2 regions of the Ensifer sp. NM-2 genome follow, and region 1 is predicted to be linked to the other one. Evidence: predicted binding sites of a transcription regulator. Region 1 holds the regulator's gene; the other holds the start of a gene.
What was found. The regulator LexA, encoded in region 1, represses DNA repair genes until DNA is damaged. The targets are predictions, from matches to a motif close to TGTTCNNNNTGTGTTCNG.
Positions count from the first base shown of each region.

Region 2: the regulator LexA is predicted to act here: its motif matches at 1,979-1,996, upstream of C6558_RS36480 (ImuA family protein).

Region 1 covers NZ_PVZR01000018.1:23,417-27,835, reverse strand. Annotated here, with positions in the region: gene C6558_RS28125 (DUF4242 domain-containing protein) at 1-44, shown strand, start outside; gene C6558_RS40065 (hypothetical protein) at 222-365, shown strand; gene C6558_RS28115 (hypothetical protein) at 863-1,150, shown strand; gene C6558_RS28110 (hypothetical protein) at 1,209-1,448, opposite strand; gene lexA (transcriptional repressor LexA) at 1,629-2,345, shown strand; gene C6558_RS28100 (hypothetical protein) at 2,565-2,897, opposite strand; gene C6558_RS28095 (hypothetical protein) at 3,541-3,687, opposite strand; gene C6558_RS28090 (GFA family protein) at 4,123-4,419, shown strand, end outside.
Region 2 covers NZ_PVZR01000035.1:27,247-31,665, reverse strand. Annotated here, with positions in the region: gene C6558_RS36485 (DNA polymerase Y family protein) at 1-1,245, opposite strand, end outside; gene C6558_RS36480 (ImuA family protein) at 1,166-1,918, opposite strand; gene ligD (non-homologous end-joining DNA ligase) at 2,200-3,264, shown strand; gene C6558_RS36465 (SOS response-associated peptidase family protein) at 3,328-4,101, shown strand; gene C6558_RS36460 (hypothetical protein) at 4,397-4,419, opposite strand, start outside.

The DNA of each region.
Region 1 (4,419 bases):
TCATAGGGCCTGCGACAGCATCCCAGGGGCGCAACGGTAAGTGACCGAAGCGACGTTATCATCGCAGTGCCCGGACACCGGGCACGAATGCGCGACGCAACGCCGGCAAAACAGTGATCCACCGGCACCGTCATTGACTTACGGCGGTATCAATGCAGGCTGGTTTGCCGGCATTCGGCGCCCATGCAGGGTTCCCCGGCACACCTTCCAAGGAGACGATCATGGCAAAAGGTCAAGTGCGAAGTAACCGCGAGGTTAGAAAGCCAAAGAAGGACAAGACTGTCAAAGCCGCCGTTGTGACGGAAGGCTCACAGGTGAAGCTGGCCGGCAGCAGTTTCTCCCTGGGCAAGAAAGACAAGAAGTAAGACGGTCGGCTTTAACCTCTCGAACTAACGACATGAGAGAGATATCCGTCAGTGGCCAGTCGAACTGGGGTGCGCAACGTCTCCGCGACATCCCGGCGCGACTGGTCGAGCACCCGCGGTCAGATGCCGGTTTCGTAGCGCGTTTGAACGTCGTATGTATTTGGCTGGAGATGCGAAGATCGCTACAGGCGGATGCCGCTGGCCACTCGCACTCCATTACGGCGTCCAACATCATCGGAAGCATTTGCGGCGGGTATTGTTGATCAGCTGCCAGCGCCACGCTTTGAGGCGGGCGCCGGAAAATCGAAAACGCCAACGCACCTCACGCCAATCTTTGTGCCTTCATTGCCACAGCTTGAGCACCAGTGCTCGCCTTTCGCAAAGAACTGTTGAACACGGCACAGTGCCCGGCATGCTTGCTGGACTTCGGAACGAAAGCACGGTTCACATCGTTAACCAAACCATCGCCGCCACCTCTGATCTAGTGGACGTTCACCGTGCTTGCAGCCTTGCTTATCGCCTCGATTATCGCATCGCCTAACATCGCCCTCAGCGCTGCCACGGTCGACGACCTGCAAGCCGACTTCGAAACGGCCGTGCCCTGCCAGCAGATAGACGGCCGGAACGTTTGGAAGGGAACGATCGCCTACTACATCCAGTCCTTCGTCTATCAAGGCGACACGCCGGTCGCGACCGAAGCGGCCGACGCTGTGCTGCCGGAGGACAACTCCGCGGAAACCGTCAAGGAATTCGAGGACGCCTGCTCCGCGACGCAGCCGGCCTGATTCAGGCCTCCTCTAGCAGATCGCCCATCGATATTTCTGCTGATCCCTTGATGGCAGGCTATTTCCACTGCGTCCCATCGGCCGCGGCGCAACCGTGCGGCGGGTGTCCGTTGCCAAATGTCAGCTTCAGCCGGTCACAACCCCATTGATTGAGCGGCCCGGGCATCGCCGCATTCAACGCGATACCAACTTCGTCAAACGGGCTCTGCTTGTTATCCACGTATTGATACCAGCGAAACCCAAGGATCGCGGTCGCGGCGACAACGATGGTCAGCAAGATTTGAATCAGCTTCGTCATTAAACCCTCATTCCATAAACGGAAGGAGGCATATCAGCCTCGCGCGGCGCGTGCAGCGACGAGTTGGTCAATCTGCGCTTGATTGAACCAACATTCACAGAATTTTAGGCACTTGCGGAACACATATGGAACAGATAGTGTCTGTTCTTGATTTGTTTCACGCCTCTGGAGCGACTTGCCATGCTGACCCGCAAGCAACAGGAATTGCTTCTTTTCATCCATGAACGAATGAAGGAGTCCGGTGTACCGCCGTCCTTCGACGAGATGAAGGATGCACTCGACCTGGCATCCAAGTCGGGCATTCACCGGCTGATCACAGCGCTCGAGGAACGCGGCTTCATACGCCGGCTTCCCAACCGCGCCCGAGCGCTCGAAGTCATCAAACTGCCGGAAGCCTATGCTGCGAGCGCGCAGCCCCGTCGCGGGTTTTCGCCGAGCGTCATCGAGGGTAGCCTTGGCAAACCGCCCGCCCCTGCCCCCGCGGCGAAAACGCTGCCGGTTGCCGACAACAGCTCCGTGTCGGTTCCAGTGATGGGCCGCATTGCCGCCGGCGTGCCGATCTCGGCGATACAGAACAACACCCACGACATTACCGTGCCGCTCGATATGATCGGCAGCGGCGAGCACTACGCCCTTGAAGTGAAGGGTGATTCGATGATCGAGGCCGGCATTTTCGATGGCGATACGGTGATCATCCGCAATGCCACCACGGCCAATCCCGGCGATATCATCGTGGCACTAGTCGATGACGAGGAAGCAACGTTGAAACGCTTCCGGCGCAAGGGCGCTTCAATTGCTCTAGAGGCCGCCAACCCGGCCTATGAGACGCGCATCTTCGGGCCTGACCGGGTCAAGATTCAGGGCAAGCTCGTCGGCTTGATCCGCCGCTACCACTAAGCCCGTCTCACGCCAGCGCAATTCGAGGAAAAGTGCGGAGCGGTTTTCCGCCAGGAAATGCGTAAAAACAAATAGATAGAGCGCCTAGTGACTCCGTTTAAACCGGAAACGCTCTAGCCGCCTTCATGCCGGCCAGCCGCTCTCTTACTTCAACGTCTCGCCACATAGGGTAGCGAGACGGAGATTTTCGGATCGAGTGTTTTTCACGCTCGACGGATTTTACTCGTGAATCGAGTACTCGCCCAACTCGCAGAGATCCTGCTTGTCTTCAGTCGTGTCGAGACCGGAACCTTCTTCGAATTCAAAGCGCATGTCGTATTTGCAGACATCACGTCCGTCGGCGATGGTAATTTCCATGCTTTCGCCCGGATTAAGCACCTGCCGCCCGAAGACGTCGTCTTCCCACTGATCAACACCGACCGGCGATGTGTAGAAGTTCGTCAAAACGGCATTCGTCTTGTTCTTAAGCTGAAAGACGAGATCCTCAGCGCTTGCGGTGGCCGTCGTTACGGCAAGAATGGCAAGAGCAGTCAGGGCGATCTTATATTTCATTTTATGTCTTTTCCTCCATTGTTGGCTTTGTTTGACACTACCTATACGGGTCGCGCTGTTGGGATATTCATTCCCAGTTCTGTCTAGAGACAATATTTTCAGCACTGACAATAGTGACCGAATCACCATTTCGGGGCGCGTCCTCGCAAGGCCATGTCGTTGGCGACTGCGGACGTTCGCAAACTGGCGGGCAAGCGCAGCCCGGTCGAATTGCGCTTTGAAAACAGTGGTTGGCTGCGATGCGGGCAGCCTCGCTGCGCGTGTTGGACGCGCCGCATTGGCCCATGTTCCTTGCCCCCCGAAAACCGTACCTGCGTGCCGGCAGCATGTCCTTTGCGCAGGCACGCACAGCGTTTCACTTTCGACAATCGGGCTGCTATTGACGGAGAACCGCTTTAGCCAATCGCGCAGGCGCTGGGTGACTTGTTGCTTTCATCGTGCGAGGGGCTGAATCACGCGCTCGCCCGCCCTATCTACGTCACACTTTCGTTGACGCTCGCAACGAGCACGCGGCCGCTTACGCCACCGATGGCCGGTATTTCGACCGCCTTCGGATCTGCGTTCGCCTTGAACCTCGCGTGGGGCGTCGACCGCCAGCGGCATTCGCCGCTGCCAAACCTGTTGAGCGTGTGGCCGATGGCGCTCAATTCTCCTGAACGGAAACCCCGTCCTGGCCAATCTTGATCTCTACGCCGGTCGGTTTTGTTTCCTCGCGGTAGACATAGGCGCCGAGACCAATGACGGCGACGGCGAGCATGGCAATGATCAGATAGAGCCCATTACGGTTCATTCAGCAATTCCTCGCTTGGGTACGGTATGGGTAACTAGGTTCGTACCCAAGAAAGGCAACGGTGCGACGCGGACAGTTCGCTCCTCGCGCGGATGATGCAGGACGGATGCGAACGGCCGTAGGCTTTTTCTCCGCACGATCCGTTGGCCGAGCGCTCTTGCGACGCATCGGCTCGGGCCGCGGAACGTCCCCGACGTGGAGCACGAAAGCGTGCTGGCGCACGTATCGGGCACTTGGTCTGAATATGTGCCCGATGCGCGACGAGACGCCTCGTACCCCGCGCCTGAGCCCAATCGGCTGATGGCCCTACAACGAACGGCCTCAACGGGAGTGCGGTCCTCTGGATTGAGACTGCCCCCGAATGCGCTTGAGCACAAGCAACCCACCTCATAAGAAAGCTCATCAAATGCGCTTCAAAATCAGATGGATGATTGGATGAATCTCGATGTTCAGAACCTTGACGGAGCCTGCCACTGCGGAACGGTTCGCTTCAATGTGAAACTGAAGAGCGGCCTCCGCACCGCCCGCCGTTGCACTTGCTCCTATTGCCAGTTGAAGGGCGCGGTTGCCGTCTCTGCCGCCAAGGACGGGGTCACGGTTCTCTCCGGCGGCGAGGCACTCACCAAATATCAGTTCAACACGAAGGCTGCAGAGCATTACTTCTGCTCGAAGTGCGGCATCTACACATTCCACAAGCCGCGCGCGAACCCGGATTTCTACGGCGTCAACGCC
Region 2 (4,419 bases), on a different contig from region 1:
GGGACGGGCCAGCAGCCGGACCGGCCGGCGCCAATGGCTGACCCAGGTGACCTCGACCGGATTGGCCGCGGCGCTGATGCGATGGACGGAGCGCTCGGGCACGTCGGAGGCAACGGGTGCCACCCGATAAACAAGCTGGCCACGGTTGCCGTAGATATCGATCAGCGGCGTCACGTCCGTGACCTCGTCCTCGACCAGCGATGAGGATTTCTGACGCTCCTCCAGCGGCTCGGCCATGACGGCGACGAGTGTCAGCTTCTCGATCCCGAAACCGGGCTCGATCTTCTCCGTCCGATCGCGAAACAGTTTCGTCAGCCAGGCGACATCGCGCACTGGCTTCACCGTGCCGGCGCGGATTGCCTGCCGCGAACCGTCGACCTTTTCGACGATCAGATCGGCGCGCCGAACACCAAGGCCAAGCCTTTGCAGCTCGTCGATCAGTTGCACGACCAGCCGGCCGACATATTTGTCGATGGTTTCGGCAGCACCGATCGGTTCGGCGAAGGCGCGGCTCACCTCGACGAGCTCGGCGGTGCGGATCGGATCGATCGGTTCGCAGATGCGGCCGAACATCTGGTCCAGCCGCCGGCCAATCTCCGGACCGAAACGGAGCGTCAGCGGCGCGCGCGGCGTGTTGGCCAATTCGCCGATCGCCTGGAAGCCGAGCGTGCGCAGATCGCTGACGACTTTCCCGGGAAGGCGCAGCAACGATATCGGCAGCTTTTCGACGGCACGCGCGGTCTCGCCGGTCGGCGCGATGACCGTCTCGCGGCTGATGGCGCGGGCGCAGGCGTGTGCCGCACCCCAGGTGTCGGCGACCGCGACTCGGGGGGTGAGTTTTTTTGCCAGGAACTGATTGGCGATCTTGGTCACCATGGCGAGCTCGCCGCCCTGGAGGTGATCGGCACCCTCGGTATCCATGACGATCCCATCGATCCCATCGACCGCGACGATCGGCGAATAGAGCGTCAGCGCCCAGAGGGTAATGCGTTCGAGTGCTGCGGCATCCATTGCAGGATCCGCCTCGACCAGGATCAGGCCGCGAAACAGCGCCTGCGCTTTTGCCGCCGGCATGCCGACATGGACGCCGGCTTTCCTGGCGGCGGCGTCTGCCGCCGAGACCCAGCGTTTCGAGCCGCTCCTGGCGATCACGGCGATCGCCTGTTCAGGCGGAATAGACGGATCGGCGCGACGAATGCGATCCGTCGGCAGATCCGGAAGATAGATCGAGACAACCCTTGTCATCGCACGCCCTCACGAGAAACTCAGCACATTCACCCGCTTTTACGCGCATCAACTCCAGCAACCATTGGGCACTTCCGACGCCCGGTACTGGCAATTCCTCCGACGGCATCACGCTGACCCTCCACCGCGTGGTCGATGCTGTCGGCTGCCCGAAATCATTCGCCTCCGTCTGTCGCCGCCAACGTCGCACGGCAAGCGCCATCGTGCCCGTTCGCTCAGCCGCCAGCTGCAGCCGGCGCGAGCTGACCATCGGCAGGCGAACAAGTTCGCCAACGACTGCGCCGAGCCCACCAAAGGAAAGCCCTTCCTCCATATTTGCCAGAACGTCTTCCTCCCTATCGGATTCGACAAAGATCACCCGGTCGGGATGGAGGCCGACCTGGGCGAGCGCCGGAAAAAACAGATCGGGGCGCGTCAGGCACCAGACGATCGGGCCTTTGGTGCGGGCCGCGATGCCCGCCGCACACAGGGCTGCTGCCGCACCATCCACCGTCCCCGACCCGCCGCCTGCAAATTCGTGCAGGGCGCCATAGGCCAGACCACCTCCCGGGAGCACTGCATCGATTTCCGGCACCCCAAAGGACAGACAGCCGGCTTTCCTTGCTGATACGCCTTCCAGCAATGCAATGCGTTCGCGCAAATCGGAAATCACCCTTTCACGGGCAGCAGTCATCGTTCACGGCTCCCTTCAAGGTCGTGTAGGTGGCCGACATCATGTCGAACAAAATGCGGATGTTCTCTTTCTGTTCCGACCCAATAAAAGAGTCAAGCAACCGGAGGGATGGGAATATTATCCTGATCATTAGAAATGAGCAGAATACCTATGGGAATCAGCCCAATAGCGTCCTGAGAATTTTTTCCGGGCGCCTGCGAGCGCTAACCCCTTTGTGTGAATTGCGAGGACAAGTCGGGATCGTCACAGTGTCTTTAAGATTTTTCTGCTGAACTTCCGGCATGACGAAGCCTCCGAGATCAAAACCCCTCCTTCGTGACACCGAGGCCCCGATCCGTTCCCGGCCGCGAGGCAAGCGAAATCCAGCCCAACCACAGCTCCTGTTCGATCCCATGCCTGAGCGCGTCGAGCCTGCGCTGGCGGAATTGAAGACCCGTCCCCCAAAGGGAAGCGAGTGGAGCTGGGAGCTGAAATTGGATGGCTATCGCCTTGCCGTTCACATTGAACCGCGGGGGATCCGGATCCTCACGCGTGGCGGCCATGACTGGACGCACCGGTTTCCGGCGATAGAGCAGGCCGCCCGAGCGCTCGGGCCGGCGACGATGATCATCGATGGCGAGGCCGTTGTGCTCGACGAAGAGGGTCGTCCGGATTTTGGGCTGCTGCAGCAATCGCTGGGCGCATCCGGCAAACAAGCTGGCAACCGTGCCTCCGAAGCCGTCCTCTACGCTTTCGATCTTGTTTATCTGGACGGGCACGATCTGCGCGGAATCGAATACCGGTCCCGCCGACACCTTCTCGAGGACACGTTAAACGGCCCAAAGAGCGACCAAGCCGGCGCCGTCAGGCTATCGGAAACACTCGATGCCGAACCAGCCGTCCTGCTGGAGCATGTCTGCCGCCTCGGCCTGGAAGGCATCGTCGGCAAGCACCTCGACCGGCCTTATCGCTCGGGCCGGACCGGCGATTGGGTAAAAGTCAAATGCATTCAGGGCGAGGCCTTCTTCATCGTCGGTTATGAGAAGTCGGCAGCGTCCCCAGCCGGCTTCGGCTCGTTGGTGCTTGCTGCGTATCGTGGGGATGATCTCGTCCACGTCGGAAGCGTCGGCACTGGATTCAAAGAAGTCGAGGCGAGCAGGTTACGGAAGATGCTGGACACGCTCCGCTGGAAGCGAAAGCAGCCGCCCCTGCCCTATTCCGGAAGTGCCGATGTCATCTGGGTCGAACCGACCTTGATTGCTGAGATCGAGTTTCGCGCCTGGACGGCGGACGGGAAACTCCGCCACCCATCCTACAAGGGCTTGCGAGAACGCCAGGACAATGCCGAGGTCTTCCGGCTCGACTAGCGAAATCAGCGCCGTCCGCTAGATTGTCCGCCATTCGAGCTCAATCGGAGTAGATGGTCTGCTATGTGCAACCTTTATCGCATGGAAGACAAGGACTGGGTCGCAAAGTGGGCCCAGGACGCGGAAAGCCTGATCAATCTGATGCCAGCCTACCAGATGAACCCGGATCAGATGGGACCGATCGTCCGCAACACCGCCGACGGAAAGAAGCAACTGGTCCATGCGCGCTGGGGACTGCCTTCCCCGCGTTTCGCGCTCGAGAAGGCGGCCAAAGCGAAGGCCGAGAAACTTGCGGCCAAGGGCAAGGCTTTCGATCTCGAAGAGTTCATCCGCATGGAGGCCGACCGCGGCACGACCAATGTGCGCAAGCTCAGTTTTCCGCACTGGAAACGATGGTTTGGTGTCGAAAATCGATGCCTCGTACCGGTCACCAGTTTCGCGGAACCGGATCCGGCCAACCAGGAGGTTGGCGGAAACGTGCCAAATGCCTGGTTCGCCCGCGATGAGCAGAAGTCGCTGATGTTCTTTGCCGGTCTGCATGTGCCGCAATGGCAGAGTGTCCGAAAGGTCAGGGACGGCCTGACCACCGACGATCTTTATGGGTTTTTGACCACGGATCCCAACGCCCTGGTGAAGCCGATCCATGAGAAGGCCATGCCGGTTCTGTTGCTGACGAAGGAAGAGACCGACATCTGGATGCGGGCGCCCTGGGATGAAGCCAAGGACCTTGCCCGGCCGTTACCGGATGACGCGCTGATCATTTCGTCTCGCGAACCGTACGGGTCCACGATCGTGTCGAAATCCGGAGAGCCGGTGGAACAGAGCAGTCTGCTTTGATGCCTGAATTCAGGGCTCGAATATCTCGGAGAAACGAAAAAAGCCTGCCGCGGGAGGAGGTGCGGCAGGCTTCTCGAAAGATTGAACAACGGCTGGGAGGAGGAGTGCCGCTGTTCTGTCAGGCTCCCCTTGGGAGGAGGAGTGGGTCGCCTGAACGCGAAGCTCTGCGGGAGGAGGTGCATTGCTTCGTTGACCTCAAAATATCTGAGGCTGCCTCGACCGCCAGCGCTTAAATCGCAGTGCAGTTATGCACATGTTGCAATGCAATATAGGCCGTGTGCTCATTCTTCGGCCATTATGGTTGAGACGCAGCCTTCT